One region of the Paenibacillus sp. J22P218 genome, then DNA from elsewhere that is predicted to be linked to it. Evidence: predicted binding sites of a transcription regulator. Region 1 holds the regulator's gene; each other region holds the start of a gene.
What was found. Region 1 encodes LexA, which represses DNA repair genes until DNA is damaged. Its sites were predicted from a motif close to CGAACATATGTTCG; they were not measured.

Region 1 (10,217 bases):
GATGCGTAGGGTCCATGAGCTTGTTCGCAATATCGAGTCCATCCATCGCATCCTTCGCATAGAGAACAAGTCCGTCATACTCAGGACCGATTCTTGTTTTCGTAAATTTACGCGTGAGCGCAGCGCCGCCGACCAGAATCGGCGCATCGATGCCCGCATTGCGCAAATCCTGCGCTGTAATGACCATTTGCTGAGCCGACTTTACGAGCAGACCGGATAAGCCGATAGCATCGACCTTCTCATTGCGGTAAGCTTCGATAAGCTGTTCAGGCGGTACTTTAATGCCGAGATTTATTATTTTGTAGCCGTTATTCGATAAAATAATTTCAACGAGGTTTTTGCCGATATCATGAACATCGCCCTTAACCGTTGCAAGAATGATCTTGCCTTTCACGGACGATTCGTTTTTCTCCATGAATTGCTCCAGGAAGCTGACGGACGCCTTCATAACTTCTGCGCTTTGGAGCACCTCGGCCACAATGAGCTCATTGTTGTTGAACAGGCGGCCAACTTCCTCCATCCCTCTCATGAGCGGTCCATTGATAACGTCCATTGCCGAATATTTCTGCAAGGCTAATTCTAGGTCAGGAATTAAACCTTCCTTCGTTCCCTCAATAACGTATGATCCAAGACGCTCTTCGAGGGAAAGATTAGATATTTTCTCCTTCTTCTCGACCTTCTTGTCGCGGAAAGCAGCTACGAACGAAGCTAACGTCTCATCATTCGTATTATAGATCAGCTCTTCGGCCAAGCGGCGCTCTTCATCAGGAATAGAGGCGTAACGCTCCAGCTTCTCCGTATTCACGATGGCATAGTCAAGACCTGCCTTCGTCGCATGATACAAGTAAACCGAATTAAGTACTTCACGACCTGCATCCGGCAATCCGAATGAGATGTTGCTTAGTCCCAGAATCGTTTTCGTACGAGGATACTTTTCTTTGATCATCCGAATGCCTTCGAGCGTCTCAACAGCAGAGCCGATATATTGCGGGTCGCCAGAGCCAACCGGGAACATGTTCGGGTCAAAAATAATGTCAGCAGGGTTCATGCCGTATTTATTAACGAGCAAATCATACGAACGATCCGCCACTTCGAGCTTCGCTTCACGCGAAACAGCTTGTCCTCTTTCATCGATAAGAATCATGACGACAGCTGCGCCGTAACGGTGAATTAGCGGCAAAATTTTCTCGAATTTGGACTCGCCGTCCTCTAAGTTAATCGAGTTGATAATGGCTTTGCCTTGCGAATATTTCAAGCCGAGCTCAATAATATGGTCATAGGTGGAATCGAGCATGAGCGGCGCTTTGATTTTCTTGACGACCTGCGGCAAAAACTGATGTACGGCATAAGCCTCATCAATATCCGTGTCCTGCAAGTTGATATCAATAACATGCGCTCCGCCCTTCACTTGCGCTCTTGCAATTTCGGAAGCTTCATCGAACTTCTCTTCTTTAAGAAGCCGTTTGAACTTGCGGGAACCGGAAATATTCGTACGCTCGCCGATCATAATCGGACGGTTATCCGCTTCGATGAACACGGTGTCGATACCCGATACCGCATCCGGGTGCTCGCCCATCTTCGTGCGCGGCGTATAGTTTGCCATTGTCTCCGTCAAAGCTCGAATATGCGCAGGCGTCGTGCCGCAGCAGCCGCCGGCAATATTAAGCCAGCCTTGTTCTGCAAATGCCGACATCTTCTTAGCAAGCGATTCCGGCGATTCATGATAATGGCCGTTCTCATCCGGTAATCCTGCGTTCGGATAACAGCTAATTGCAGCATTCGCGATTTCACTCAGCGTTCGGAGATGGTCACGCATAAATTCAGGTCCTGTCGCACAGTTTAAGCCAATCGAGATCGGCTTCAAGTGCTCCAAGGAAATATAGAACGACTCAATCGTTTGACCCGCGAGCGTCGTTCCCATTGGTTCGATCGTACCCGAGATCATAATTGGCAGCTCAACGCCAAGTGTATCAAACGCGTTACGTATGCCGATGCTTCCAGCCTTAACGTTAAGCGTATCCTGCGATGTCTCTAGAAGCAGAGCATCAACCTGTCCTTCAATAAGAGCTACCGCTTGCTCGTAATAGCTCTCTACCAGTTCATCGAACGTAACGCCGCCCGTAACGGAAAGCGTCTTCGTTGTTGGTCCGAGCGCGCCTGCAACATAACGCGGCTTGTCAGGCGTACTATACTTGTCTGCCGCATCGCGTGCCAGCTTAGCCGCAGCGAGGTTGATTTCTCTAGCTTTCTCAGGTATATCGTAATCGGCAAGCACGACGCTAGTCGCGCCGAACGTATTCGTCTCCAGAATGTCGGCTCCAGCCTCGAGGTATTGCTCGTGAATCAACTGAATCACGTCCGGACGAGTTAGAACGAGCATTTCGTTACAGCCATCAAGCTCTGGACCGCCAAAATCATTTTCATTCAGGTCTGCTTGTTGAATCATTGTACCCATAGCGCCATCCAAAATAAGTATGCGCTCTTGCAGCATTTGTTGTATGGTTGGTTTAGACAATTCGTACACCCTTCCCAAAATCATTAACAATTAGTTTATCAGAATCGCTTAGGACTGAAAAGCAAATCCATCGACATCCGTCATCATTTGTTTTATAATTATTATATCATTTAATTTCTATTGGAAAAGAGGGAATGATCATGGCTGAAATTAGAATTCGCAATACCGAACAACGTATCTCCGGCGAAGAAAACGTCCGTGCATTTCTAGAGCAACAGGAAGTTCTATATGAACATTGGAATACAAGCAAGCTTGCTCCCGAGCTGCAAGAAAAATTCATTCTTTCTGATGAAGAGAAGCAGCAAGTGCTTGCTACTTATGCTGAGGAAATTAAAGATCTCGCTGAACGCCGCGGGTACAAAACTTGGGACATCATTACATTGTCCGAAGCAACGCCAAATCTGGATGAGCTTCTGAAGAAATTCGAGAACGTCCATACACATACCGAAGATGAAGTTCGCGCGATTACAGCTGGTAAAGGCATATTTATCATCAAAGGCACTGACGATGTTGGTTACTTCGATGTTGAGCTTGAAGCAGGCGATGTCATTTCCGTACCGGAATACAAGCCGCATTTCTTCACTCTAATGGATAACCGTCAAATCGTGGCTGTTCGTTTGTTCATCGAAACAGAAGGCTGGATCGCTCATCCATTCGCTGATCCGGTATTCGAAACGGACAAAGCGTAACGGATATCGAATTCAATAATGCAAGCCCCTCATGCTGCAGCTTTGCCGTAGCCGAGGGGCTTATTTTATTGCTTATTCTTTTATTGCTCGAGAATTTGCAGCAGCTCTTCCAGATGCTTAATTTCGCAAGTAGGAATAATATCGTCATTCCGAACCATATCGTGGCGATTAATCCATACGGATGTCATGCCAATCGTATTTGCTCCAAGAATATCGGTCGTAAGCTTGTCACCAACCATAATACCATGCTCCGGCTCGATGCCAAGACGCTCAAGGGCATGCTTGAAGATCGATGCGGCCGGCTTGCCTTCGCCGAACTCGCCCGAAATAATAATATGATCAAAATAGGGAACGAGCTGAGGAACGCCTGCCAGCTTCTCGCGTTGCAAATCCGGCGAGCCGTTCGTTAGCAGCAGCAACTTATATTTCCCTTTTAGCGAATCCAGCACACGGAAAGTCTCATCATAAACGATCGGACGCGACCGACGTTCAGCCGGGAACTTCTCTGCTAGCTCAGCGCCAAGCTTCGGATCATCTACACCAAGCGCTAGCAGCCCCCTCGTCCATGCTTCTCTGCGATAGCCGGGCGCAAGACTTTCCAGCTTGCGGAATTCCTCTTGCTCTCCCTCACGGAAGTTCGCCCACAAGCCTTCGAACGGATTGATGCCAATCATCTTCGTGAACGGGAACGTCTCATACGATTCGTACAGTGCCCGCGCTTCGCGGCGAACCGCTTCTTCAAGTGCGTTAACGTCTACACCCGTTAGGTCAGCAGCTGCCTGGCAGGTTGCTTCGAAAGCTTCTTTCACACTGCGGTCATCCCACAGTAAAGTGTCGTCTAAGTCAAATAATACAGCTTGCTTTGCCATAATAATCATTACTCTCCCATGCCTTTATTTTTGCTGAAATGAAATACCGTTCGCTTGCGCGAACAATTTAAGCTTTTCATTAATTTCATCCGTAGGGTAACGGTTAATCAAACGCGAGAACACCCAATTACCGCCTTTTTGCGGCTCAATGACAACATAACCAGGCTGCGTGCTAATGCCTTTAATGGAAGAAGCCGTAAGACGCTTGTCCCCCATCATTCTACGCGTCTGAACATAGTCCTTACCGATTTGGATATAAGGACGTCTTAAGAAGAATAGACCTGCTAATACGACATAACATGCAATGGTTACATAAAACATCGTATCGATCTGATAGTCCTTCTGGCTCTGGATCAGAATAACGTACAATCCGATGAACAGAAGCAGTAGAATCGGTGCAATATAATTGCGACCGACGATTTTTACCGCTTTCTCGCCGTTTAGTACGATAGAACCTTCACCATGTTTTTTGCGTTGTTTGTTAACTTGACTCATGTTTTTGCGCACCTTGCGCTCCCAAGAACGTGACAAGCTTATTCCTCCTACTTCGGCCTACATCCGCAAGCCTGTCTATTATGCGAACAATCTCAATTATCCTAATGGACGCTGGAACTTCGTAATGAACCGGTTCGGATAATCGTCAGGCAATGCGCTTATTTCGTTCAACTTGTCCCAAATATCGACAGGCATCTCCCAGTTCACCGTGCCCATATTTTCCTCGAATTGCTCTAAGGAACGAGCGCCGAATATTGGAGAAGTAATACCTTCCTTCTGCAGCAGCCAGCGTAATGACACCTCGGCTGGCGCTTTGTCCAATAGCTTCGCTGCCTCAATCACGGCATCTAGAATAGCAAAGTTGTGGTCAGATGCACGGTTCACCCATGCGCTCTCGCCAACCTTCGAGGTTAGACGACCCTCCGTCGGAATGTCGCGATTATATCGTCCTGTCAGGAAGCCGCCTCCGAGAGGCGCCCAAGGGATAATCCCTACCTTCTCTTCTAGACATAACGATATCATTTCCCTATCCATCTGTCTGCTTACTAGACTGTACTGAGGCTGAATGGAGACGAAGCGTACGTATCGATTCACATCGCTAAGAGCAAGCGACTTCATCAATTGCCATGCAAAAAAGTTTGAACAGCCTATGTATCGTACTTTGCCCGAAGTAACAAGATCGTCAAGCGCCCGAAGCGTCTCTTCAATTGGCGTAGCCTGATCCCATACATGGACCTGATAAAGATCAATGTAATCGGTCTGAAGACGCTTCAAGCTCGCCTCTATGCCGTCCATTATATGTTTGCGGGATAATCCTACGCCATTAATGTCGCCAGAAGTCGCCATTCTTACTTTCGTTGCAAGTACCGTCTCCGAACGTTTGCCGCGAATTGCCTTACCCACAATCTCTTCCGATCTTCCGCTAACATATACATCTGCCGTGTCGATAAAATTGCCGCCTTTGTCATAGAAACGGCCGATCATTTCAATCGAATCCTGTTCGCTTGTCGTGTTGCCGAACGTCATCGTTCCAAGACATAATTCAGAGACGGCTAGTCCGCTTCTGCCAAGCAACCGATACTTCATAGATGAATTCCCCCATCGCTTCAGAAATGGCACTCGTACACAAGACTTTATGGAAGAAAGGCCAAGCGGAACTCGGCCATAACAGACACTTAATGCTTAACGTTATCCTGGTCCTCGTCCTCAACATACTTAATCGTATCGAGCTGCTGTCTGAAGTTGCTCTTAAAGTTGTTCAAATACTGCCTTCGAAGCTCATCACGCTCGGTCGTTTCCTCGTCGGTCAAGCCTACCGTTTTATTTTTCCGAGAAAGCTCGTTGATCCGCGCTATTAACTTATCCATATCCATATTTAACGTTATACTCCCCTCATGCTGTAAATGTTCTACCCTTTACTTTGACATTTTCATAGCGTAATTGTCAAGGCGGCACTTCCATCATGTCGGCAAAAAGAGTAGCTGAAATAACGAAAAAAAAGCATCAAACCGTCTCCGGTTCAGATGCTCTCTGCGTACAAGTTCATTATATAGAAGGAATAACAAGCTTCTGCCCCGGATACAGGTCCGTCGACTCTAGTCCGTTACGCTCCTTAATCAAATAGATGACGTATCGAATATCTTCCTTCTCACTGGCAAAACGATGAGCGATCCCCCACAATGTATCGCCTGTAAATACGGTCACAAGTTCCTCGTTGACCGCAGCAACAGCGTTCTTGCTGCCAGATGCCTTTGTACCGATCAATAGAAAGCTCGTAAACAAAAGTACGAACAGCATTGCGCATACGATCAGCTTAAGTGCATGACGCCTCACTGCAACCGTATATCGCTTATATATAGGACTAACCTTCATCTCTGGTTGCGTATGTATTGTTCTGTAAAAACTTGGACTCATCATCATCTCTCAGCACCCCAAACGTTTGTTCTGTTCTGAGAATAACACGAACAAACGTTTGTAGTCAACACAAAAATACGAACCTTTGTGCTTAAGAACTTATGTTTGTGCGAACCCGGGTTCTGTGCTATACTTTTGTACAAACATACTAATGGAGTGATCGCAGTGTCGAAGATTTCCAGCCGACAACAATCTATTCTTGATTTCATTAAGAATGAGGTCCGGGAGAAAGGCTACCCGCCTTCCGTCAGGGAAATCGGCGAAGCCGTCGGATTATTATCCAGCTCGACTGTACACGGTCACCTCGACCGTTTAGAGAAGAAGGGCCTTATCCGCCGCGACCCTACCAAACCTCGCGCTATTGAAATTTTGGATACGGAAGGCGTGGACGGTATTATCCCGCTTGCCGTCGCTAAAGTGCCAATCGTCGGTAAAGTAACAGCAGGCGTGCCGATTACAGCTACTGAGAATATTGAGGACTACTTCCCTCTTCCATCACATTTTGTTGGCGACAGCAGCGTCTTCATCCTGAACGTTGAGGGAGAGAGCATGATCGAAGCCGGCATTCACGACGGAGACTACGTCATCGTTCGCCAGCAGCGTACTGCCAACAATGGCGATATCGTCGTAGCCATGAACGAGGATGATGAGGCTACCGTTAAGACGTTCTACAAGGAGAAGAACTACATACGTCTCCAACCGGAGAACTCCTCCATGCAGCCGATTCTGCTCCAGAACGTGACGATCCTCGGTAAAGTCATTGGATTATTCAGAGATATTCACTAATCATTGAGCTACCAACAAGAAGAGGAAGAACGATAGCCTAGCGCATCGTTCCTCCTCTTCTTTATATTGCTTTACTGTTAGTAGACTTTGCCTGTATTTCATACAGTCTAACCAAAAGCGGCATTTCAGTTTACGACTTGTTTAACTGGTCTTGTGTGAAAAATCATATACATTGGGATCATATCTAAATTGGTTAACAGTTACTCGACAGTCTCAGAAATCCAATTAATAATTCTAAATTCATCTTTATAAAGAGCCAAAATATTGACAGAAAAACCCGCTAAGATATCTGCTTTCGCAGAAGCCTTAGCGGGTTTTAGTTGATCCTATCGATTAGTAAAGCGTCAAGTACTGATCGCGTTCCCATTGGTGAACTTGCGTACGGTTTAGGTACTTGCTCAAGTAACGAACAGGAACAAGCTGTAATACGCCTATATTATAGGAAGTAATAATTTTCATCGAGGTTATTAACTGTTCCAAACTGACGTATCGGGGGGCATTTTGGGGGCACTTTTGGGGGCATTTAATTAGCAGCAGGAATCCGTAAATTATAAGCGAATCATACAACAGAGGAGATGAGCGAATGATGAACGTTGATGATTATTTAGGACAAATCTTGATCTTAGAATTAGACACAACTGAAACGCTTGAGGGTCTGTTCGAAAAGGTTGATGATCCGGAAGTTACGGACTGCTATCAAGTTAGAAATGGATCAGAGTTTTGGATCATACCCAGACACGTTATAGCCAGAATTATTCCCATACCTTCACAAGGCTTCAAATTGCAATAAAACATGCCCGCTAACCTACTTAGGTCGGCGGGCTTTCTTGAAAACTCCATTTAAAAGGCTTTGGCTTCTCTTCCTCACTGCTATATACAATCTGAAACGACTTGTTGCCGCGATCCCAAGACACGTATCCTTCTATCACAAGTTTGTGAATCGCTGTTTTAATTCGAGGCTTTCTTCGCTGGGCCAACCGTTGCAATTGATCCAGATCGACTCGAAATGGATTATGCCGATACTTATTCCAAAGCACCGTCAATATTTTTCGTGAATCATCAGACAGCATACTGCACCATCTCCACGTCGACGATCTGATCCAGCTTAAAACTGCGCGGTGCGTTGGCCGTATAACAAAAGGTACACATGCTACCACCCTTGACGCCCAAGACCCTAACTGTCCTGAACGATACCTCACGCTGCTTATCAATATAAATGAGCTGCACAGTCTTACCAATAAACATCTCCATGCTATACCTCCAACACGAACGTTTGTTTGTATTATATACGAACAAACGTTTGCGAATCAAGACACAAAAAAATCCGGCTCATTGGCCGGATTACTTCAATCTGTCGCGTTCAATCTTTTCTTCGATGGCAGTCAGGATATAATCATTTAGGCTTACACCAGCAGCGGCAATTAGTAAGGCTCAACAACGAATTGAGGAGTTCATTCAATTTTACAATAATGAACGGATTCAAATTAAACAAACAGACACCAATCGAGTATCGACTACAATTTACAGCATGATCGTTAGATAAAAATCAAATGTTAGACTGAAATTCATTAAGCTAACGGGCAGTTTTCTTTAACACTTCATGCTAAGATATGGATTGAGGATGGATGCATATAAAAACAAATTGATAAAGGAATCTAATTTTATGACTAATTCAAGATTCAAAGATACTGGTGAAAGAATTTACGATTTTATATTCAACCATAATATTCTCATTGAGTGTCCCAATTGTTTGAAATGTGCTAAGGGGATAAGAAAAAGTGACGGTAAATTCGGATATATTCTGCTATGTAAACGTTGTGGTGTTTTAAGTGATCCGATGGTTGGTACGTGGGGGAACGGGACTTTTATGGGGCTGAATCTTTGGTTAAGGACTAATTGTTGTGGAAAGTTACTTTGGGCTTATAATAAAGAGCATTTAGATTTTATGGACGGTTATATCAATTCTTCTTTGCGTGAAAGAATTCCTAATAAAAATCAGAGTCTGGCAAGCAGGCTTCCTGATTGGATTAAGAGCGGAAAGAATCGTGAAGAACTTTCAAAAGGACTTGCAAAATTACGAAATAGTCTTGCAATATGCGACTAAAGAGCGTTCATTACGCTAACGGAGAACGTTAGTTCAACATAATGAGGGCTGTCATTTTGGCGGCCTCCATTACGCTAACGGGCAGTTTACGCTAATGAAGGAATAGAATAAGTTCTTCACGAATAATGAGATAATGTCTTTAAATAAGGAGTGTGCTTGTGAAGTTATTTAAAAACATCTTATATCGGTTAGCTAAAAAGGACACGCCTCTAGGGGTGACCGAACGGATCAGACAAGCCTTGATTGATTTAGGCATTGACCCCCATGACATTAAATTTTTCGTTAGTGACTCGCTACATGGTGTTTCTGGCATCGATCGGCTACTAAAACAAAATCCTAAACTTTCCTCATATCGATATTCGGTCGGGACATCACAGGGCTTCGAGCAAAGACTTACAAACCTACCCGCCCGATGGGACGGAGCAAATTCGGATGGTGTCACCAATTCGCTGGGAATGGAAGAAGCGATTGAAATTGTAGGCGGAATTCCACGCCGCTACCCTCTGAATAGACTGACGTTTATTTTCGATAACCTTCCGGTACTTCGTCGTAACCCTAAAGCTTCCAATGAAGATCCAATACCTTTTATCGCAAAGGGAGATGTTCTTTATCAAAGGCTGTTTTCACCTAGTGTAACGGGCTGGAGCGATTACCCTTCTCCGTGTATTAGGTTACAAAGCGATTGGTGGATTTCAGGAAGAAATAACTTTCTAGATGCGATCGTCGAGCTCGGTGATCTCGCGGACGGCATACCGCCGTTGGATCTGAATGAAAGGGAACGCCAATTTCTGAGCTCTATCGGTGAAATTTATCACGAGCGCGTATTTGCCGTTCCTTCAAATAAG
Region 2 (10,217 bases), 990 kb from region 1:
GGTACGAGAAAGCGCCGATCAGCGATGCAACGGTAATGCTCGTCAACGGGTATCTGCATGAGATTAGCCCGCTCAGAGGATATTATCAATTGCCTTGGAGCTATTCGTTTTTCCATTCCGGCAGGTCGGTCATGCTGAAAGCAAGGCATAAATTCAGATACCGTACTCGCCTTTTCCCCAAAGTGAAAAATCCTTATGCGAAATCAAACATGTTCTTTTTGAGGAGGAAATAACCGTGCCTGATGTAGGAATCGTTCTTCCGGTATACGTGCAAAGAAGAGATTATCTGCGCGCCGCCATTCGTTCGATCCGTAACCAGCTATACCGCAATTATAGGCTTGTCATCGTCATTGACGGGGTTACCCCAGCGGTGCAGCAAGTCGTGCGCATGGAGGCGAGACGGGATAAGCGGATTCACGTCATCGCCTACGCGCAAAATAGAGGCACCGAGCATGCCCTGAACGTCGGGTTCGACTACTTAAACCGAGTTCCGGGCATCCGGTACTTGACTTGGGTTGCCAGCGATAACATTTACCATAACAATTTCATTAAAGTGCTCAGAAGAAACTTGCGGCTTAGCCCGGATCATGTAGGGTTGGTCTACAGCAGCATGAAACTCATTCAAGGCACAGGCCAGTTTCTTGCCTATACGAATACTTGGCAGAATCAACCAAAGGAGAAGCTGCTCGACTATAACTTCATCTACGGATCGTTCATGTACAAGAAGAAGTATGCGGCAATGGCCGGCGTCTATGAGCATACACCGGTCGAGGACTACGATTTCTGGCTGAAGTTGGCGGAACATTGCAGCATTAAGTATGTGCCGAGGGCTTTGGTCACGTACCGGATGTTCGCTCCTCTCAGCAATTCGTTGAAGATTAAGACCGACCCTGCTTCATTCCGGTACAATCGTTACAAATATCAACTGGTCAAACATCTTGCGCGCATGAGGCGAGGAATCGCTCCCGAGACGAGCATCATCTATTCGGTGAACGGCTTTTCCGAACAAATGGTCAATAGGCTGGAAGAGCTGTTGAATCAGAATTATTCCAACTACCGCATTTACTTGATCGATACTTCTCCTGATGGAAGCGCGGCTCAAGCCTTAAGACTGATTCCGGATACTAGAATCGATTACGTGTCCATCCCGTCGGCCGGCGAGCACGAGGTACGGCAAGCGGCCATCAACTACGCGATTACTCCGTTCGTGCTGTTCTATTCGCTGGATGGAGCGACTTTGGAAGCGGGATATTTGGAGAACATGGCAGCCAATCTGCGATCTATGCCGTATATGGCAAGGGCAGATCAGATAGCCAACAACCAGCTTTATATGTCAGCCGCTCTTGCGGCAGTATAATTCGCAACAAGCCGCTTCCTGTCAGGAGCGGCTATCCTCATCGTCTGCGGGCATGTCGCTTTCGTATCCAAGATCTTGCAGCGTCTGCCCGTATCGAACCGTTAGCATTTTCATTTGTTCGTTCGTCAATCGCTGCTTCCATTCATGAACGATTCCTTTTCGCATAAAAGCGATATTTTTGTTCGTATCCTTATATTCTTCCCACTGATCCTGTTGGGCAAGCTCCAGCTTCTTCATATTGTCGAACGAAGACCAACGAATGGCGCGATAGATGTCTAATGCGCTTTTTTTGATGCCGAGAAACTTCATGATCTTCCTCGTTGTCCTGCCGGTATGCGAGTGAAGGTCTTCGTATTTTATGATAAGAACGCCGTTCTTGATCTCATCCTTGCGGTTAAGCCAGCCGTTCACGTGCTCGTCCCAATTGCCCGGCCATATTCCGCCCGCGCAGAAATGCTGCAGAAATTGATCAAAGCTTAAATCGTATTCCGGAACGGTTTTCTTATGATAGAAATAGAACGATATAGCCACATCGCGGACATCCCGAACGATATAAATCACTTTTGCGTATCTGCCGTCGAATTCGGAATGGCTTTTTACAATATAGGGATTACTGCTCTGGCTGGCTTTCTCCAGGTTGAAATCCGGATAATAAATAGATGTGGTCGTCCTATGGAAGTTGGTCCAATCCGTCGCCTGATCGAACAATAAGGATGAGAGCAGGAATCTGACCCAGGTGTTGCCCGATTTCGGATAGGATACGAGCATGACGACATTATCCGGAGAAAATTGATTGTTGGCATATTGATTGCTACTCATAGAATGAACCTCCTCTCTGATTCATATCTCAATCTATTATTTATTAAATGCTAGATTTGCCGTTCGGTGCTCGTCATGCCGTCCATTTTCGCTAAAGTGAGGCATTGAACACGGAAGCGGCGACTGCGCCGTTTCCCGGGGCATTTCATCTGCATAATATATCTGTAGAACAAGCATGAACATGTAGGAGAGGAGACAGCGGAATTGAACGTGATATTATCGGCGGCTACGCATCGATCGGGATCCACGCTCGTACAGCGCATACTGAACGCGAGGCCGCAGACATTGATTTGGGGAGAGCATCTGGGCGTTCTAAGCCAGTTTCACGCGATATACCAGAAAGTGCAGACGTTATCGGAGAAAGGGAAGTCGAGCCGGCAAGCCTACTTCCAAAGCGGAGAAAATCCGAACCAATGGCTAGCCTTAATGGCGCCGTCGCCAGAGTTCATTGAGAATGCGACGATTTCGTCGGTGCGGACATTCTTGGATCAGCTTTATCAACAAAACAAAGAAGGCCATGATATGATCGGCTTCAAGGAAGTCCGTTACGGCGCCAAGGAACTGACGATTCTGCAAAAATGTTATCCCGAGGCGAAGCTGCTCCTGCTCGTCCGCAATCCGCTCAAGGCATGGGAGAGCTATCCGAAATCATGGGGAGAATACAGCGGCGCGCTTCAATTCGCCAGACAGTGGAACAACAACGTGAACGATTATTTGGCAATGTCGAGAAGCAATCCGCAAGCCTTATTTATTCAATACGAGAAGCTGATTGCCAAGGAAGCGGATACCGTTGGCCGATTGACGGAGCTGGCTCAAATTACCAAAGAAGAGCTCAACGGGGTGCTCGCGCAGAAGATCCGAGGCTCGGTGCGCAAAAAAACGATTACGCCGAAGCAGGCTGCCGTCATTAGGCGAGTGTGTCGGAGGAATATGAAATTGCTTGGTTACTTGTAGCATAACGACGGAAAGGCCGCCCCTTGGGGGCGGCCTTTCCGTCGTTATGCGCTATCGCGAATTCCGGTAAAACGTCTGGAAGGAAATTTCGGCAAGCGATTGAATGGGGCGGGCATACGGAACATGGACCATCTGGCGGATGAGCTTGATCGTTTCTTCGAAATAGTCGATTTCGGCGGAGTAGTCGCCTCGGCCGTAGAATACAACATAAGGCGTCTGCACAAGCTCTAGTCCGCGATTGATTGCCTCGACGTACGATAAACCAGGATACGCGATGTAATCGATACGGGGATCGGGCATCTCCCCGAGTACGGGCATGGCGCTTGTGTCCGGCGTCAAGTCGAGAAGATAAATTTTTTGGTTCAAATAAACCTGCTCCAACAAGCTGTCGAGGCGATGCAGCGTTTCTTCGGAGGCGTCCTCGACCGGGAAGATAACGCTTGTTTCATACGGAATATTCCGCCTTGCCCGAGCTTCTTGCACGCATAGGTTAAGCAAGTATCGCTTCAAATAGTATTTTTTCTTCGAATTGCGCAATTCGAGGGAGTTGCTATGGGGCGACCGGACTCGGAAGTCCATCAGAATTCGCGGCACAAATATCATATCGGATACTTCGGTTAGCCGCAGGAAATAATCGTAATCTTCGACGGGAGTATAACGGTACTCGCCAACCTGCTTGGCATAACTTTTCTTGTAGAGGAACGCGTAACCGATGAAATAGGATTCGAGCAGCTTCTCTTTCGTTTGCTGGCTTTGCCATTGGACATACCCTTTCATCTTCTCGACGTCGACGGGAACTCTTTGGTAATGCATGACGAAGCGAAAGCTGGAGTGAACGAAGCCGACATTCGGAGGCGCGTTCTTCAAGTTTCGGCGGAGGATGCGGATGCAATTGGGGTAATAGTAGTTATCACTGGATACCCATGTCAAATATTTGATGCTGCGCATCTGTTTCAAGACGTTGAAGCCGACATTAAGCGCCGTGTCCGTACCTTGGTTCTGAGGTCTCGGGATAACTTGAACTCTGGCATCTCTTCGTGCAAAGTTTCTTGCAATCCGCAGCACGTTGGGCGTAACGCCGTCAATGACGATAATGAGCTTTATGTTCCGGTAGGTTTGTTTAAGAATGGAGCGTATTGCTTGCCTGAACAGCATACTGTCCTGCGTGTATACAGGCATGACTATCCCAACATCAGCCATAATGAAGAAGCACTCCCTCGTATCTTTTGATAGCATAGTATATTCGGTAGATTCTTATATGACACGGCATTATCCCAGTACGGCCGCTAGCCGCGGTACTCCTTTTCCACTCCAAATGCCTTGGAATGTCGACCGCCCATTTTATTTGATTGCCGCACCAATAAGACCCACCATTCATAAGATAAGTTGACTGTATCCCTTAACCTTGTTAAACCATAAAAACCCGAGCAAGGAGGGGTGACAAACTTTGAAGGGTAGCGACCATAAGAGCAAGTTTTTATTGACGCATCGTGAACGCGAGGTATTCGAGCTGTTGGTACAGGATAAGACAACGAGGGATATTGCACAGCAATTATTCATCAGCGAGAAAACCGTTCGCAACCATATTTCGAATGTAACGCGTTTTCAAACGCGTAAGATTTTCTTCATGAGTTTAGTTTGATGCAATTTTGATGCAAATGAAAAAAGAGCAGCGAGGATTAGTCCTCCTGCTTTTTTTATGTTCCGGTACTCAAAAACTTACTTGATATTTTATGGATGTCATTTTTCCATAAAATAAAAATTGGTTAATATTTCATTGTACTTTAAATGGAAATTTAATATAAGTCTATTAAATTTCTTTAAAAATAAATATGATTATATAACTAAATGATTGAGGGGAAGTATGTGTATGAAAAAAGTATTATTGATTATTATGGTAGCAACACTTTTTGTAGTTTTTAATCCTTTTTCTAAAGACAAAGTGAATGCAAGCTCAACGCATGTGTGGGAGATCCAAAATGATATGCCTATTAATCGAGCTGAATCAGGTGTAGTCGAAATAAATGGAAAACTGTATGTATTAGGTGGGTCAAATGGGTCAGGATCTTTTAGTGAAGTAGATGAGTACAATTTTAGTACTGGTTTATGGTCAAGAAAAACAAATATGCCTACAGCTAAATCAGCATTTGCAACAGCAGTTCATAACGGAAAAATCTATACTTTTGGCGGAATTACAGGAGGCCCCATTGTCAATTCAGGAACCCGATTGGATAAAGTAGAAGTATATGATCCTACTACGGATACATGGACAACGAAAACAAATATGCCTTCTGCAAGATATTGGACTAATGCTGCTACATTAGGTGATTTTATTTATGTAGTTGGCGGCATGACATCTAATGAAGGCCAAACGTCAGTAGTGTATAGATATAATCCTATTGAAGATTCTTGGGCAACTGTTGCTAATCTTACAACTCCATTACATGCTGCTGGTGTTACTGCTATAAATGGAAAGTTGTATGTGATTGGGGGAGGAGATATGACGAAATTATTTGATTACGTCCAAATTTATGACCCAATCGCTAATAGTTGGTCGGCAGGTGCACCAATGCCGACCAAAAGAGATATACTTGCTACCGCTGTTTATGAAAATAAGATATATGCGATTGGTGGATTAGAGGTACCAGATTCGTTATCGCCATCAACAACTGTAGAAGTCTATAACCCTGATTCAAATACTTGGTCTACTGAGGTTAGTTTAAATGTTGCAAGGTTTGATCAAACAGCAGTAACTTATAATAATAGTATTTATGTTTTTGGTGGAGCCGGTACGAATAAAGTTGAAAAATTAAGTCTTAAATCAAATAGTGGTAATGAAGATGGTGGCAATCGAGTACTTCTAACCATTTATCTTTCTGGTGGTTTAGTAAAAGAATATGATTTATCTTATTTGGAGTATGAAGGTTTTATTGCTTGGTATGATGGTTTTACTGAAGGTCAGGGGCAGTCAAGATATGGTTTTCAAAAAACTTGGAATATAGGGCCATTTAAACAACGCACCGAATTCGTTATCTATCATAAGATTGAGTCATTTGATGTTGATGAATATGAGGCATAAATACGTTTCTGAAATTGCGGTTTTTTGTATGGCGATTGCCAACTAAGAGTAGAAGGACAAAACGACATCGCATGTAGTTGATGCAATCGATGCCGGAGGTGATCCATCTATCTCGTCGCCTTACGCGCAGAATTCGCCCCAAACATACGTTTGTGCACTCCGTCGAATGTTCGGGTGCAAAAACCTACGAAGCGTTACAGAGAATTCTGGCGCGTCTGACGATGCAAGCTGGCCCCGCACTCTCGGATGGCAACCGAACAACAGTAGAGGAGGCAGTTGCCTTCGTCCTGGTGACACAGTTTGCGGCGCTTAATTGGGAATGGCCGTTGAGGACGATAGTCCGAGGCCGACGAAAGCCTCATTCCGAGGATGGCGCATTAGCGGTACGCGCATTGTATAAATTACTGCTCAATAAACTATTCCCAAGGAAGCCAACACATTGCGAGTGTGCTGAGCTTCCTTTTTCGTTACGCCGCTTCTGGCGATATGCGGAATTGTCATTTGACCGCATGTTGTTTCGGATTATCTCCTTCCAACTTCGACTACTGGGGCTAAGATGACGGCTCGTAGCGGCTGTGGCATGCCGAAGTAAATGTCACTTTTTATTCCTTGAATATCGAACGAATGTTCGCATATAATAAGGGCATCAATCTCGGAAGGTGATGTTCAATGGCGACACAGAGGAAGAAGCTTCACGGTAACGGAATGTGGGAATCATCGCGCATGATGCTGCCTGAACACGTCAATGAAATACGAACGCATGCGCACGAACGGAACCGGCGGCAGCGCATTGTTTTGGATGAACAGGAATGGGAAGACATTTCTCGAGTGATCGGGGAATCGCTGGAACAACGAACGCTAGTATCGATTCGGCTCTATCATCCGTTTGAAGAATTGGTGGTCGAGGGCGTTGTCGATCGAGTTGATCAAATGCGCCGGCGCTTTATGGTTGACGGAGAATGGTTCGAGATACGGGATGTCGAGGGCGCGCAGATCAGTGATTGATCGGGATCGCCTGCTAGCGGATCTCGAGGGAAGAGCGGAGCGGCTGCGGCGCAGAATCATTGCCGATGCGGAAAGCGAGCTGCTGCTCATGTGGGTAGCGAAGTGGACCGTGATCGTCGATTTGATTGACGAGCTCGAAGCTGGAGAATACGAAGAAAAGCCGCCTAGCGAACCTTGAATTCGCAGGCGGTTTTTACGTAGTGCATTCCGTTTATTGTTACGGTTAACTCGTCCTGCTGCTCAATCAGACCGCCATAGTCGATGATCTCGCCGTCTTGCCAAGCCATAACAGGCGTTTTGTTGAACATGGCGGCCGAGAGATGGGCGTCGGTGGATAAGGTGAAGCCGGATTTAAACATGATCAGGTTTCCAATCTTTTTGGAAATCCCATATAACATCAACAGCTGTGGATTTTTCTTCGATAACTCTTTCACAGGTTGGACATTTCGTGCTGAATTTTTCTTTCATAGGAAATTTACCTTCATAGGTTTTGGTGTAAGGATGACCGCAAGCACAGTTGCTTTGGTACTTCATTCCTATCTATCTCCCTTCTTTTGTTGTCTGATGTGTTTATTCTACAAAGTCAGAGGAATTTCCTTCCTATTGTCGAATTAATGCTATCAGCAAAAATCAGTAGGAGGGTTAGAATGAAATCATACTTACAAGGACTTTTTTACATCGCGATTTTCTTTGTTCCGTTGATGTATTTTGGTATCAATGATCAACCGACAGAAATGGGTATCGCACTTGCAGCGAGTGCTTTAGTGATCTTCTTTTTGAATTTAGAAAAGTTTTCACGGTTTAAAGCTGCAGGTATTGAAGCTGAGATGAAAGAAGTTCAAAAAGTAGTAGACGAGGCTCAAGCGACGTTGGAGCAATTAAAGGCTGTATCAATTCCATTGATTATCACGGTTTTAAGCAATTTGACAAATGAAGGGCGAATTTTCGGTGGGGGTATGGGGGATTCTTTTAAGCTAGAAATGGTTGATGAATTGGAAAAAGTGGCAAAGATGCTTGAACTTGATGACGAGAAACTAAACGAAGTACAACAAATGTTCTTTCAGATGCATATTTGGGATGAATATGATACTTTTAGCTATTCTTTTTCAAATTATCCTGAAGTTTCAGTTGCTCTTCGAAATTTATGTGTTAGAACATCGAGCGATTACCCGACGAGGGAACATTTACTTCAAATTTTACAGCCAATCATCGACGAAATTCCACATGAACTTGAGTTAATGGAGGATTATCTATTCTTTAAAGATGAGCATCGATATAGGCGGCCAGTATTAAGACCAAGAAGAAGAGCAGCGGGCGCATAGTGTAGAATAATTAGTATGCGGGCACGCTAGAATGAGTGAGAACGTATGTTTGGTTAGATAGATGGCTGAATTTGCCCTACATACGCATTTGACGCCTTTATATGGCAATCAGTATAATGGGCTTGTTCTTCCTCTATAGTAACTAAGTACGTATGCCTTTAAATACGTGCCCAGCACGAGGCGCATGAGCGAAGCGTTTATGCGTGTCCTCATCTTTACTGGTGGGGTTTTTAAATAACGATCGATGCATCATACGTGCTCTACATATACATGCAGCAGGCCACTCAAATATTGGGTGGCTTTTTATTATGGGAATATTTACATCAATGACTTTAACCTCTAATCATAATGTAAATATTTGTCGAATTACAGACTGTTTATTGCGGATAAGCCTTCGTATAATTGGCTTATTACAAATAGGAGATGATTTCATGAAGAAAAAGAGTTTTATTTTAGTATTTACAAGTTTGATTTTAGCGCTAGGGTTAATTTTGATTCCTTTTAAAAGTGAGGCAGCAATTCAATATTCGGACAACCTAATTCCTAATATGACATCTAGTACGACTCCATCCGGTGTTGCAAGCTCTAATATTGAACTGTCATATGGTTATTCACTACCGTTCACAGCATTCGACGGAAATTATTCCAATACAGTTGCTAGCGCTTGGACCTCAACTGAGATGAAAGCTTGGTTAAGATATGATTTTCCTATTCCAGAAATTGTAGCTCAATATGTTCTTTATTCACAAAATTCTGTTCCTCTACGCGCTCCCAAAAGCTGGACTTTCGAAGGATCAAATGATGGGACTAACTGGAGTGTGTTAGATACTCAATCGGATATAACTGGATGGGAAGATGGAAGTCCTAAAAAATTCGCCATTTCAAATACAACGTCTTACAATTATTATCGAATTAATATTACAGCTAACAATGGTGATCCAAGCTATCTATCTGTCGGTGAACTTCAGATGATGTCTAAAACTACAACGGATCCAGAGCCAACTCTAACACCGACGCCAACACTAGCACCTACATCGACACCGACACCCACGCAAGAGCCAAGTGGAGATCGTGCTATTGTGGTGATTACAATGGATACAGGTCTTGAAAAAGAATTTGATCTATCCATGATTGAAGTGAACGACTTCATCGCTTGGTACGAAACCAAGCAGCAAGCAGGAACTGGAACGGCATCATATGCTATTGATAAGCATGATAATAATAAGGGGCCGTTTAAAAGCCGTAAGGATTACGTGATCTTCGATAAGATTTTAACGTTCGAAGTAAGCGAATATTAATTAAGCAAACCCTTTAGATGAGTCACTCTTATTGAGTGGCTCTTTTTATATGGCTAAAACTTTTAATTTGGGTCCTTCTGAGCCCTGGGATAACTGCGGGTGCGCGTGAGCCCGAAATTTGCGCAGATTTATTTCAAAAAAATTACTTCCGCTTCCGATTCTGAGGCGCCATATATGTAGACTTTCATTTTTCGGCTTCATTAAATCCCGTGAAAAACGATTATCGAAAATAATATATAAAAAGCGGAAGTGAGGTGCTGGCGATAGCGAAGAAGAAAACGGAAGTAGATTTGATACAGGATCGTATTGTTCAAACCGGTGAATTGGCTGCTATCGTTGGTAAATCAGATCGTTGGATCAGGCAAATGACTACTGATGGCGTA
Region 3 (10,217 bases), on a different contig from region 1:
ATCCGCTTCTCTTTGTTGGCTACAGATTCTTCTTTGCGTTCTAGCGCTTCTATTTTCTTATCCAACGACTCCTCTTTTTGGAGCAAACGTCGTTCTTGACGTTGAGCCTCATTGCGTCGTTCACGAATGTCTCTCTCGGCTTCCGAACGGAGCTTGTGGACTTCGTCTTTTGCCTCAAGTACGGTTTCCTTTTTCTGTGCCTCCGCTTCCTTCTTCGCGTTTTCCACGATTTGGACTGCGGCTTGCTCGGCACTCGAAATTTTAGCCTCTGCAATCGACTTTCGAATAAAATAACCAATCACAAAGAATATTGCGCCAACAAAGAGACAGATCAAGATCCAAATTGCATAATGCATCTTGTTCACCTCCTTGTTGCACACCAAGCTTTCGCTTGGGATGATATTAGGTTTTCAATCGGTTTCCAAACCGTTTCTCATCTACCATTTTGACGAAAATAATCGTTTCGAATCAACTTTTGGAAGGAAAATTGATTCAAATAGAAGGAATACATCCTCATTTTATCGTTTCGTAAAATCAATTGTCAAGCGAAAACGGCTTACAGCTTCCTTTAGTACTCCTCATCCATGTCGAAAGCATCCTCATCTTCATCACTATCAACTGACTTCACGGCTTCTCTAGCGATGTCGCTCGGGAATCCGCGCCTCAGCAAAAAGACAATCAGCTTCTGTTTTCTTTCCTTCGGCGTGCCTTTGAGAGAACGCCATTTCTTTCCAGCAGCTGCAGTTGCGGATGCTAACTCCGCTTCTCCATTCAGCGTACGCAGCGCTTCTCCGGCCAGCTCTTGCGAGATGCCATGCTGCTGCAGCTCCTGCTTAATCCAATGCCTGCCTTTTAGACCGCTCTTCAACCGCTGAGCGGCGAATTGAAGCGCATATTGTTCATCATCCACAATATGCTCGCTTTCTAAACGGTCGAGCGCATAACGAATATTCATTTCCTCGAATTGCTTCCTTAATAAATACTGCTCGATCTGCTTTCTCGTCCTCGGCTTTGAGCCCAAGTAATAAACCGCCAATGCATAAGCGCGATATCGCTCGTCCTCCGTTCTTATCTCTTCCAGCTCCGACTCGGAAAGCAATCGGCCCTTCATAAGACTGAACTTTATTAGGATATCCTCATGAACGCTTAATAACGGCTCCTCTGATCCTGCGAACAGCTGGTATCTCCGTCGTTCCTTCTTGTCTTGCTTAACGGATATAATCATCCATCCATCTTCATCCGAATGCTGCTCAACCACTGTGCTGACGACCTCCCGACAAGCTGACGTTACTGCCGTTAGGCGGTTAAGTCGCTTTTAAACGAAGCTTCGCCGCCCCTTACGGGACGGCGAAGCGACATTAGCTATAAGTTCATACTGCCTGTTGCAGCTCTATTCCAGATCTTCGAATTCGTCTTCTTCTTGCGGCTCTTGGTTAAAGTTCGCTTGCTGCGCCGTAGCCGATAGATTGCTCTCATCACGAATCTTCTTCTCGATGACAGCAGAAATGTCCTTATGGTCCTTCAAATATTGCTTCGCGTTCTCGCGGCCTTGTCCAAGACGCTCGCCTTCATAAGAGAACCAAGCACCGCTCTTCTGAACGATATCCATCTCAACGCCGATATCGATCAATGAGCCTTCCTTCGAGATGCCCTCTCCGTACATAATATCGATCTCTGCTTGCTTGAACGGAGGTGCAACTTTGTTCTTCACGACCTTGATACGCGTACGGTTACCGACCATATCATTACCTTGCTTAAGCGTTTCAACGCGGCGTACATCAAGACGTACGCTGGAGTAGAACTTCAGTGCGCGTCCGCCCGGCGTTGTCTCCGGATTGCCGAACATAACGCCAACCTTCTCACGAAGTTGGTTAATGAAGATCGCAATCGTTTTCGACTTCGAAATCGCGCCGGACAGCTTACGTAGCGCTTGCGACATCAAACGTGCCTGAAGACCAACGTGCGAATCGCCCATGTCGCCTTCGATCTCAGCCTTTGGAACAAGTGCGGCAACGGAGTCAATGACGATAACGTCAACTGCGCCGCTACGTACAAGCGCTTCAGCGATCTCGAGTGCTTGCTCGCCTGTATCCGGCTGGGAGAGCAACAGCTCATCAATGTTAACACCGAGCTTGCTAGCATAGAGCGGATCAAGTGCATGCTCCGCATCGATGAATGCAGCTTGTCCGCCAATACGTTGTACTTCTGCAATAGCATGAAGAGCAACTGTCGTCTTACCGGACGATTCCGGTCCATATACTTCAATAACACGACCACGAGGTAAGCCCCCGATTCCAAGCGCAATATCTAGAGCAAGCGAACCGCTAGGAACGGTCTCTACTTGCATGTGTGTAGATTCACCTAATTTCATGATAGAACCCTTACCAAATTGTTTCTCGATTTGGCGTAAAGCCATCTCTAACGCAGCGCGACGGTCCGACAAGAAACTCACATCCTTCATCGTTTATAATTGTATGATACCTTACTTATGACTGCTTGCCAAGCATTTTTTTCGAACATACATTCGCTTTTTTTCTAGATGCGCATGCCAGAGGACAATAAAAAAACCGCAGCAAAGTATTCTTCGCCACGGTTCTTCCGATAACTACTTCCGATTATAGATCTGCCTTCGACAAAAGACAAGCTTTTTTTCAGCATCAGTGTTTGCCAGTAAAAAAGATCGGCTACTTAGCTTCCTCGTTACAACCCGTACCCGATCACTTCTCCCGAAGAGCCTGCCAGAGCCGGTACATCGCAGCTTTCACCGCTCTTAAGCGTATCATCGCCCGATCTCCGCTTAGGTTCGTCGTGTGCACGAGCGTGTCCTTGCCCCGCTCCGCGATCGCGAAGTAAACAAGGCCAACCGGCTTGCCCTCCGACTCGGAAGGTCCTGCAACGCCGGTCAGCGAGACGCCGAAGTCGGCATCGGCTAACTGTCTGACGCGCTCAGCCATGAGAGCGGCTGTCGACTCGCTGATCGCCCCGGGAGCGCCGTCTCCTTCGAGCTGCGACATCGGAATGCCGAGCAGCCGATGTTTCATCTCGTTCGTATAGGTTACGACACCCCCCACGAACTCGCCACTGCTGCCAGGAACGTTCGTAACGAGCTCCGCGAACAATCCCCCGCTACAGCTCTCCGCGCTTGCCAGCTTGCGCCGCGAGCCTCTCAGGAGCTGTACGATAGCCTCCTCCAGCGGGATGTCATCCTGCGCATACAAATGCTCTCCGATTCTAGCTTTAATCTGATCGACGATATCGTCGATCTTCCGCTCTGCTTCAGCAAGCGTTGCCGCCTTCGTGGACACGCGTACCGCCACTTCGCCTTCCTTCGCATAAGGGGCGATAGTCGGATCGCTTTGCGCCTCAATGAGGTCGATAAGCTTCGCTTCGAGATTCGACTCGCCAATGCCCGCGAACTTTAGCTGGCGCGAATATAGCGGCTGCTCATCAATCAGCTTCGTTCGAAGCCACGCCTCGCCAGGACCATCAATCATCGGTTTCATCTCTTTAGGAGGGCCAGGCAGCAGCAAATAGAGCGTACCGTCTACGTCCAGACCATTGCCGACCGCAAGGCCGGCGCTATTGTCAATCGCATCGCTGCCCTCGATCATATTCGCTTGGCGGCGGTTGCTCTCGACCATATGCAATCCCCGTGAACCGAACAGCTGCTCAATGCGCTCCATGGATGAGGAGTGGAGATATAGTCCTCTTCCCAAGTAGTCGGCCAGCACATCCTTCGTCAGATCGTCTAGCGTCGGACCAAGTCCCCCTGTGAAGACAAGCAGATCTGCGCGCGCGCGTCCAATTTCGATTGCTTTCCTTAATCTTGCGGCATTGTCGCCAACGACCGTTTGATAATATACGTCGATGCCAAGCGAAGCAAGCTTTTGCGATAAATACTGCGCATTCGTATTTACAATTTGGCCAAGCAGCAGTTCTGTGCCGACCGCAATAATTTCTGCCTTCATCCGCAGCCTCTCCTTTGCTACATGCGTGAGCGTTCTAATATCCTACTATATGCAAAAGCACCCTTCCTTTAATCGGAAAGATGCTTATCGGCTATTCTACGGGAATTAATTTCTTATTCTTCACGAAGTAATCAACGCCAGAGTATACCGTTATCGCTGCTGCTATCCAGCTCGCAATGACATCGAATGGAAAATCGATGAAGGCGAATGGGAAGTTGTTAATAAGCAGCGCAATAATCATCGTAATCTGAATGGCTGTCTTCCATTTGCCCCATTTGCTGGCCGCCATTACCGAACCTTCGAGCAAAGCGACTTGACGCAAGCCCGTCACGGCAAATTCACGGCTAATGATAATGATCGCAATCAATGCGCTCAACTTGTCCATTTCAACGAGCGAGATAAGTACGGCTGCCACAAGCAGCTTGTCTGCGAGCGGATCGAGCAGCTTGCCTAGATTGGTGACGATCTTGTTCTTGCGGGCAATATAACCATCAAGACCATCCGTGCTCGCCGCCACTATGAAAATAAGCGCCGCAACGATTTGATTGTATGTAATGGTGAAGTCGGCTATTGTTAGCGACCCTAGATCAACTTTCATAAGCAAAAACAACATAATAACTGGTACCAAAAAAATTCTGGCAAGCGTTATGCGGTTCGCCAGATTCATGCAATTACCTCCCCGGACATGTCAAACTCATAGGTGTGCGTAACACGTACCTTATGGATCGAACCAATTTCATGCAGCTTTCAAATACTTCGAGTTCAAGTATAATACATGGTTTTCTATGTGTCAAAAACAGCCAATGCAGTTTCTTGCATCTGATAGTATGTAAAAAAACTGCAAAACCCCGCTTTGCGAACGATCGACAAAGCGAGGCTCAAGGCGGCTATGTAACATTGTGCAGCTCTAGATGCAAAGTTATCGATAATTCATGAATTGCAGCTCAATCGGCAATTCCGCTCCGCGCAAAAGCGCCATAACCGCTTGAAGATCGTCGCGGCTCTTGCCCGTCACCCGAATTTGATCGCCTTGAATTTGGCTTTTTACTTTAAGCTTCGAATCGCGAATCAAAATATTGATTTTTTTGGCGACATCCTGCTCGATGCCTTGTCTTAACTTAATCTTTTGGCGGACCGTACCGGCCGAGGCGCCTTCGATTTTGCCGTAATCCATATTTTTGATCGGGACGCCGCGCTTAACCATCTTGGACAACAAGATGTCAATAACTGCTTTCAGCTTATAATCATCATCGGATCCGATAACAAGCTCTTCTTTCTCGAGCGCGATACTGCTCTTGCTGCCCTTGAAGTCGAACCTCGTCTCGATCTCTTTCTCGGCTTGCGATATCGCATTAACAAGCTCCGCCATATCAACCTTTGATACAATGTCAAATGAACTTTCTGAACTCAACCACAATCTCTCCTCTCGTACTTCTATTCAGATGTTACGGAGTCCGGCTCGTTGCCCGCTCCGCCAGTTTCTCCTGTATCGCTCGTATCGGTCGGCTGTCCCGCTGATACGATCGGATTAATGAGCAGCTTCTTCGATCCGGCACGGTCGCCGTCAGGAACAGGCACGCCGTCAACCGTAATTTCCGTGAGGTCAGCCCGGCCGACATTCACATACAAAGTTTGCGTTAGATCGTGCGTCTCAACCGTCCCGTCATCCGCATTGGCCGAATACAGCTTTTCGCCACCTGCGCCGCCTACGCGAATCTCGAGCCAGCTCTTGCCGCCGCTAACCTTAATCTCCAACTTATGCGTTCCCTCAGGACCGATATCATATTTATCCGCTTTGCCGACTTTACTCGCGAAAGTAACCGTCGTCGGAACCTGAGTCGGTTCCGGTGTTGCAGATGGCACCGGATTGTCCGTGCTTGTGCCGTTTCCTTCATTATTGTCCGTTGGAGGCTGCGAAGCATCGGTAATCGGCGTCTTCTGATCGAGCTTGTCTGCCGGATTAGGGTCACGATTAATGACAAACATCCACACCACAACAAAAATAAGGATTAGAAAACACCACATCATTACGTTAAAGCCGATTTTCCCCATACGCTCCGACGATTGCGACTTCACTCTGCGAGGCGCCCGTACAGGAATCGGTTCCGCGGATTGTTCCTTCTGGGCTGCAGGCACCTCATGCTGATAGAGCCGCAGCACTTCGTCGGGATCAAGCCCGACCGCTTCGGAGTAGTTTTTCACGAATGCCCTTACGTAGAAGCTGCCTGGCAGAATGCTATGATCTCCGCTTTCAATCGCTTCCAAATACCGTTTACGAATCTTCGTAGTCTCTTGAATATCATCCAACGACAACCCTCGCTGCTCCCTCGCTTTGCGAAGCAACGCGCCCAAATCAGACATTGAAATACCTCCTTCCTACCCTGCTTTAGAAGTCGTCTGTATAATTTGCGGTAAATTTCTCATAAGAAATCTCTTCATCAGGAGAATTGCGCAGTTCAACAATAATATCGAAGTGGCTGTAATCGTAATGGGACTCCTTAATGAAAATGTCCGGATGCTCAATGACCTTCGTCGAAGGCATGGCCATAATCTCTTGAAGCAGCGCATGATGCTTCTCGTTGGAACGGATCGTGCTTACGATACCATCGATGATATAAATATTGTTTGGCCCCATCTCGTCCTCAGACAACTGGCTGCGAACCGTCTGCCTAAGCAGCGTCGAGGATACGAAGGTCCAACGTTTATTGGAACATACGCTGCCCGCAATGATCGATTCGGTCTTGCCGACACGCGGCATGCCGCGCAGCCCGATCACTTGATTGCCGTCGCGCTTGAACACTTCGCCAAGGAAATCAACCAATATGCCGAGCTCGTCTCTCGTGAATCGGAACGTCTTGCGGTCGTCGGAATCTCGCTCGATATATCTACCGTGACGAACGGCCAATATATCGACAATCGTAGGCGTTCTAAGCTTGTTGACCGTAATGTTGTCAACCTTCTGCAGCATTTTGCCTAGCAGCTCGATCTTCTCATCGTCGTCCGTCTGCAGCAGCATGCCGCGCGTACGATCCTCGACGCCGTTAATCGTCATAATGTTTACTTCGAGCATCCCGAGCAAGGAAGCGATGTCTCCGAGCAAGCCCGGACGGTTTTTATGTATTTTGTACTCCATATACCACTGTTTTTTTTCCATTGCCTGCTGTCACCGTCCTAAATTTGAACATAATCGTAATGGTTGTGCGGAAAATTATACGTCATAAAGCATTATTCTACAATTTTCATCACAATCCTGCAACCTCACATGAAACATTGCAGAAAAGCCTCCATTTCGGAGGCTCCTCTGCTGTTTCACATTGATTGCGACGATTACGGCTGTTTAGGACACAGCCTGCGGTTCTAAGATTCCTGGACGAGCTTCACCATCAAGCAAGAGAGCGTTTTGCGCTCTGCTTCATCGCCGGCATCCCAAAGCTGCTTCAGAAGACGTTCTTCCTCGTTCTTTGGATCGACCTTCTCATCCAAGAATGAACCGATCTCGAATGCTAAGCTCGCAATCGTCTCCTCGGTCATCCCCATCTTCTTAGCTTGCGATACGCGATCAGCCAAGAAATGCTTCCATGTAGCAAAGTTAGTTAGGACGGTTGACATGACTCTTCGCCTCCTGTGGGTGTGGAAAAGAATAAGCAACAGTCCTTATGATGCGATATTGTGGTCTTGATTATTCAACAAACGGGCATTGCACAACATTGGATGCTTGTCCTACGTATGCCATCCGCCGTTCGGGCTAATAATTTGCCCTGTTATATACGATGATTCCGGCAACGATAAGAAGTAGACGAGCGATGCAATCTCTTCGGGCGACCCGAATCGTCCGACCGGAATTTCCTGCTGCAGCGCAGCCTTCTCTTCCTCGTTGAAGCTGTCCATCATGACCGTATCAACTGCGCCTGGCGCAACCGCGTTCACCGTCACCCCAGAGGGCGCCAGCTCCTTAGCCAGCGCCTTCGTGAATGCATTCATGCCGCCCTTGGTCGTCGAGTACAGAACCTCGCAGGAGGCGCCTGAGATGCCCCAAATGGACGACACGTTAATAATGCGGCCGAAACGCTCCGCAATCATATGAGGCATGAATAGCTGCGAGCAGAGAAACATGCCTTTCAAATTAACAGCCATGACGTCGTCCCAGTCTTGCTCGGTGACGTCCATTAACATGCCGTAATGCGATATGCCTCCGTTATTAACCAAAATATCAGGCAGCATATGATGGCTTTTCAGCTTGTCGCGCATCCGCTCAAGCTGTTCTTTGGAGCGCAGGTCGGCGGAGATGGTCAATACATTTGCGCCTAGCGCCATGCATGTGCGAGCCGTTTCGTTAGCTGCTTCATGCGAATGCAAATAATGAATGACAATGTTGACGCCCTCCGCGGCGAATCGTTTGGCGATGGCCGCCCCGATGCCGCGGCTTCCCCCGGTAATCAAAACCGTCATTTGCTGCAATGTCTTCACTCCGCAGGCGATTGTACGATCGACACGGACATTTGATTAAAGTCGAAATGCCCGCGAAGACGTTCATTAATTTGATCTAATGTGCAGCTTTCGTAGAATGCCAGCACATCGAACATATCGCTGTCGCGGAAGCGGTATCTCGTAAACTCGCCGGCAATCGCTTCTGGGGAATTAAGCATCCGGAGATATCCGCCGATTTTTTTGCGCTTGGATCGCTCGAACGCCGCAGGCTCGATACCGGACTCCAATAGCGCTTCCACTGCTTGCTTAATCTGAGCGATCAGCTCATCCGGCTTCGGCGTATCGCCGCCGACAACCGAGAAAGAATAACCGCTGCTTGAATTGAATTCATGGCCGAAGGAATCGGAGATCAAGTCTTGCTCATACAGGCTCTGATAGAGCTTCGAGCTTGGGCCGATCAGCGCGTCAAGCATAAGCTTCGTTTCGACCTCTTGACGGAGCAGCGCTTCGCCTTCGAGACCAACCTCCTTCTCCTTAAAGCCGATCATCACTTTCGGAAGCGATACAGGAAGCTCGGATACTTTACGCGTTATTTTGACCGAAGAAGGCTCATCGTCAAAGAAGCGCCGTATTTCGCCTTGCGGTCTGAACGTCTTGCTGTTTTGGTTAGCTCGCACGAGATCAAACACTTCATCGGCCTTGACGCCGCCAACCACGAACAGCAGCATGTTGGACGGGTGATAAAACGTTTCGTAACAGCGATACAGCGTTTCCTTGTCGATCTGGTAGATGGACTCGACCGTGCCGGCAATATCGATATGCACGGGATGATTGTGGTACAAGGCGTCAATCAAGCCGAAGTATACGCGCCAGTCGGCGTTATCCCTGTACATATTGATTTCCTGCTCGATGATGCCTTTTTCCTTATCGACATTCGTATCAGTGAAATAAGGATTTTGGACAAAATTAATGAGCGTCTCCAGATTGGCATTAATCTGTTCGGTCGCGGAGAACAAATAGACGGTACGGTCGAAGCTCGTAAAGGCGTTCGCCGAAGCGCCCTGTGCGGCGAATACGGCGAAGATGTCGCCGGTCGGCTCTTCGAACATTTTGTGCTCCAGGAAGTGCGCAATGCCGTCCGGTACTTTCACAGGTTCTTCGGTGCCAACCGCAAAGTTGTTGTCGATCGAGCCGTATTTCGTGGAGAAGGTGGCATACGTCTTCTGGAAGCCTTCCTTCGGCAACACAATCACTTCCAGGCCGTTATCCAATATTTCGCGATAAAGCGTCTCCTGTACATTCGGATAGTTCAACGTTTCCACGCTATTATGCCTCCTTTCGATCGCGCAAGAAGTAGACGGTATCGAGCTGCACACGGTTCGCTACGCGCACGATGTCCTCAGCCGTAACCGCTTGAACCTGCTCCAGCAGTTGCTTCGCGCTGCGTTCATTGCCTGTCAGCACACCGTTGAAGTCGTAAGCGATCATTTCGTAAGCCGAGTCTTGCAATTCCCGCAAATGATTCGCAATCATCGCTTTCGTCTGATCGAGCTCCAGCTCTGAAATTTGGCCTTGGCGCAGCGATTCAAGCTGTTCCTTTATTATGGTAACGGCTTTTTCGTAGTTTTTGATTTCGATGCCGGACTGAATCGTGCAAATGCCCTTATGACCATCGAGACGGGAAGCTGCGTAATAGGCAAGACTTTCTTTCTCACGCACGTTAAGGAACAACTTCGAATGCGGGTAGCCGCCAAGAATCCCGTTATACATAAGCGCTGCAGGATAATCGTCGTCTGCGTAGCCTACGCCTGTGCGAAGACC

Region 2: the regulator LexA is predicted to act here: its motif matches at 6,827-6,840, upstream of AC0YN0_RS09195 (YolD-like family protein).
Region 3: the regulator LexA is predicted to act here: its motif matches at 2,514-2,527, upstream of recA (recombinase RecA).

Annotation. Positions count from the first base shown of each region.
Region 1 covers NZ_JBWDNL010000002.1:1,077,755-1,087,971, reverse strand. The annotation lists gene metH (methionine synthase) at 1-2,491, opposite strand, end outside; gene AC0YN0_RS14040 (1,2-dihydroxy-3-keto-5-methylthiopentene dioxygenase) at 2,656-3,204, shown strand; gene AC0YN0_RS14035 (HAD family hydrolase) at 3,285-4,073, opposite strand; gene AC0YN0_RS14030 (hypothetical protein) at 4,098-4,604, opposite strand; gene AC0YN0_RS14025 (aldo/keto reductase) at 4,665-5,654, opposite strand; gene AC0YN0_RS14020 (DUF896 domain-containing protein) at 5,744-5,935, opposite strand; gene AC0YN0_RS14015 (LysM peptidoglycan-binding domain-containing protein) at 6,114-6,401, opposite strand; gene lexA (transcriptional repressor LexA) at 6,648-7,268, shown strand; gene AC0YN0_RS14005 (hypothetical protein) at 7,852-8,058, shown strand; gene AC0YN0_RS14000 (hypothetical protein) at 8,328-8,519, opposite strand; gene AC0YN0_RS13995 (hypothetical protein) at 8,932-9,372, shown strand; gene AC0YN0_RS13990 (hypothetical protein) at 9,531-10,217, shown strand, end outside.
Region 2 covers NZ_JBWDNL010000002.1:91,851-102,067, forward strand. The annotation lists gene AC0YN0_RS09160 (hypothetical protein) at 1-233, shown strand, start outside; gene AC0YN0_RS09165 (glycosyltransferase family 2 protein) at 236-1,357, shown strand; gene AC0YN0_RS09170 (sulfotransferase domain-containing protein) at 1,379-2,176, opposite strand; gene AC0YN0_RS09175 (sulfotransferase) at 2,387-3,130, shown strand; gene AC0YN0_RS09180 (glycosyltransferase family 2 protein) at 3,182-4,330, opposite strand; partial or broken gene AC0YN0_RS09185 (LuxR C-terminal-related transcriptional regulator) at 4,578-4,724, shown strand; gene AC0YN0_RS09190 (Kelch repeat-containing protein) at 5,001-6,209, shown strand; gene AC0YN0_RS09195 (YolD-like family protein) at 6,879-7,214, shown strand; gene AC0YN0_RS09200 (hypothetical protein) at 7,207-7,392, shown strand; gene AC0YN0_RS09205 (hypothetical protein) at 7,379-7,573, opposite strand; gene AC0YN0_RS09210 (hypothetical protein) at 7,566-7,748, opposite strand; gene AC0YN0_RS09215 (hypothetical protein) at 7,862-8,536, shown strand; gene AC0YN0_RS09220 (discoidin domain-containing protein) at 8,968-9,834, shown strand; gene AC0YN0_RS09225 (hypothetical protein) at 10,089-10,217, shown strand, end outside.
Region 3 covers NZ_JBWDNL010000001.1:1,688,612-1,698,828, reverse strand. The annotation lists gene rny (ribonuclease Y) at 1-356, opposite strand, end outside; gene AC0YN0_RS07145 (RecX family transcriptional regulator) at 569-1,258, opposite strand; gene recA (recombinase RecA) at 1,391-2,443, opposite strand; gene AC0YN0_RS07135 (competence/damage-inducible protein A) at 2,718-3,968, opposite strand; gene pgsA (CDP-diacylglycerol--glycerol-3-phosphate 3-phosphatidyltransferase) at 4,060-4,635, opposite strand; gene AC0YN0_RS07125 (YajQ family cyclic di-GMP-binding protein) at 4,888-5,379, opposite strand; gene AC0YN0_RS07120 (helix-turn-helix domain-containing protein) at 5,403-6,329, opposite strand; gene AC0YN0_RS07115 (DUF3388 domain-containing protein) at 6,355-7,122, opposite strand; gene AC0YN0_RS07110 (DUF3243 domain-containing protein) at 7,326-7,577, opposite strand; gene ymfI (elongation factor P 5-aminopentanone reductase) at 7,689-8,417, opposite strand; gene yfmH (EF-P 5-aminopentanol modification-associated protein YfmH) at 8,432-9,718, opposite strand; gene yfmF (EF-P 5-aminopentanol modification-associated protein YfmF) at 9,723-10,217, opposite strand, start outside.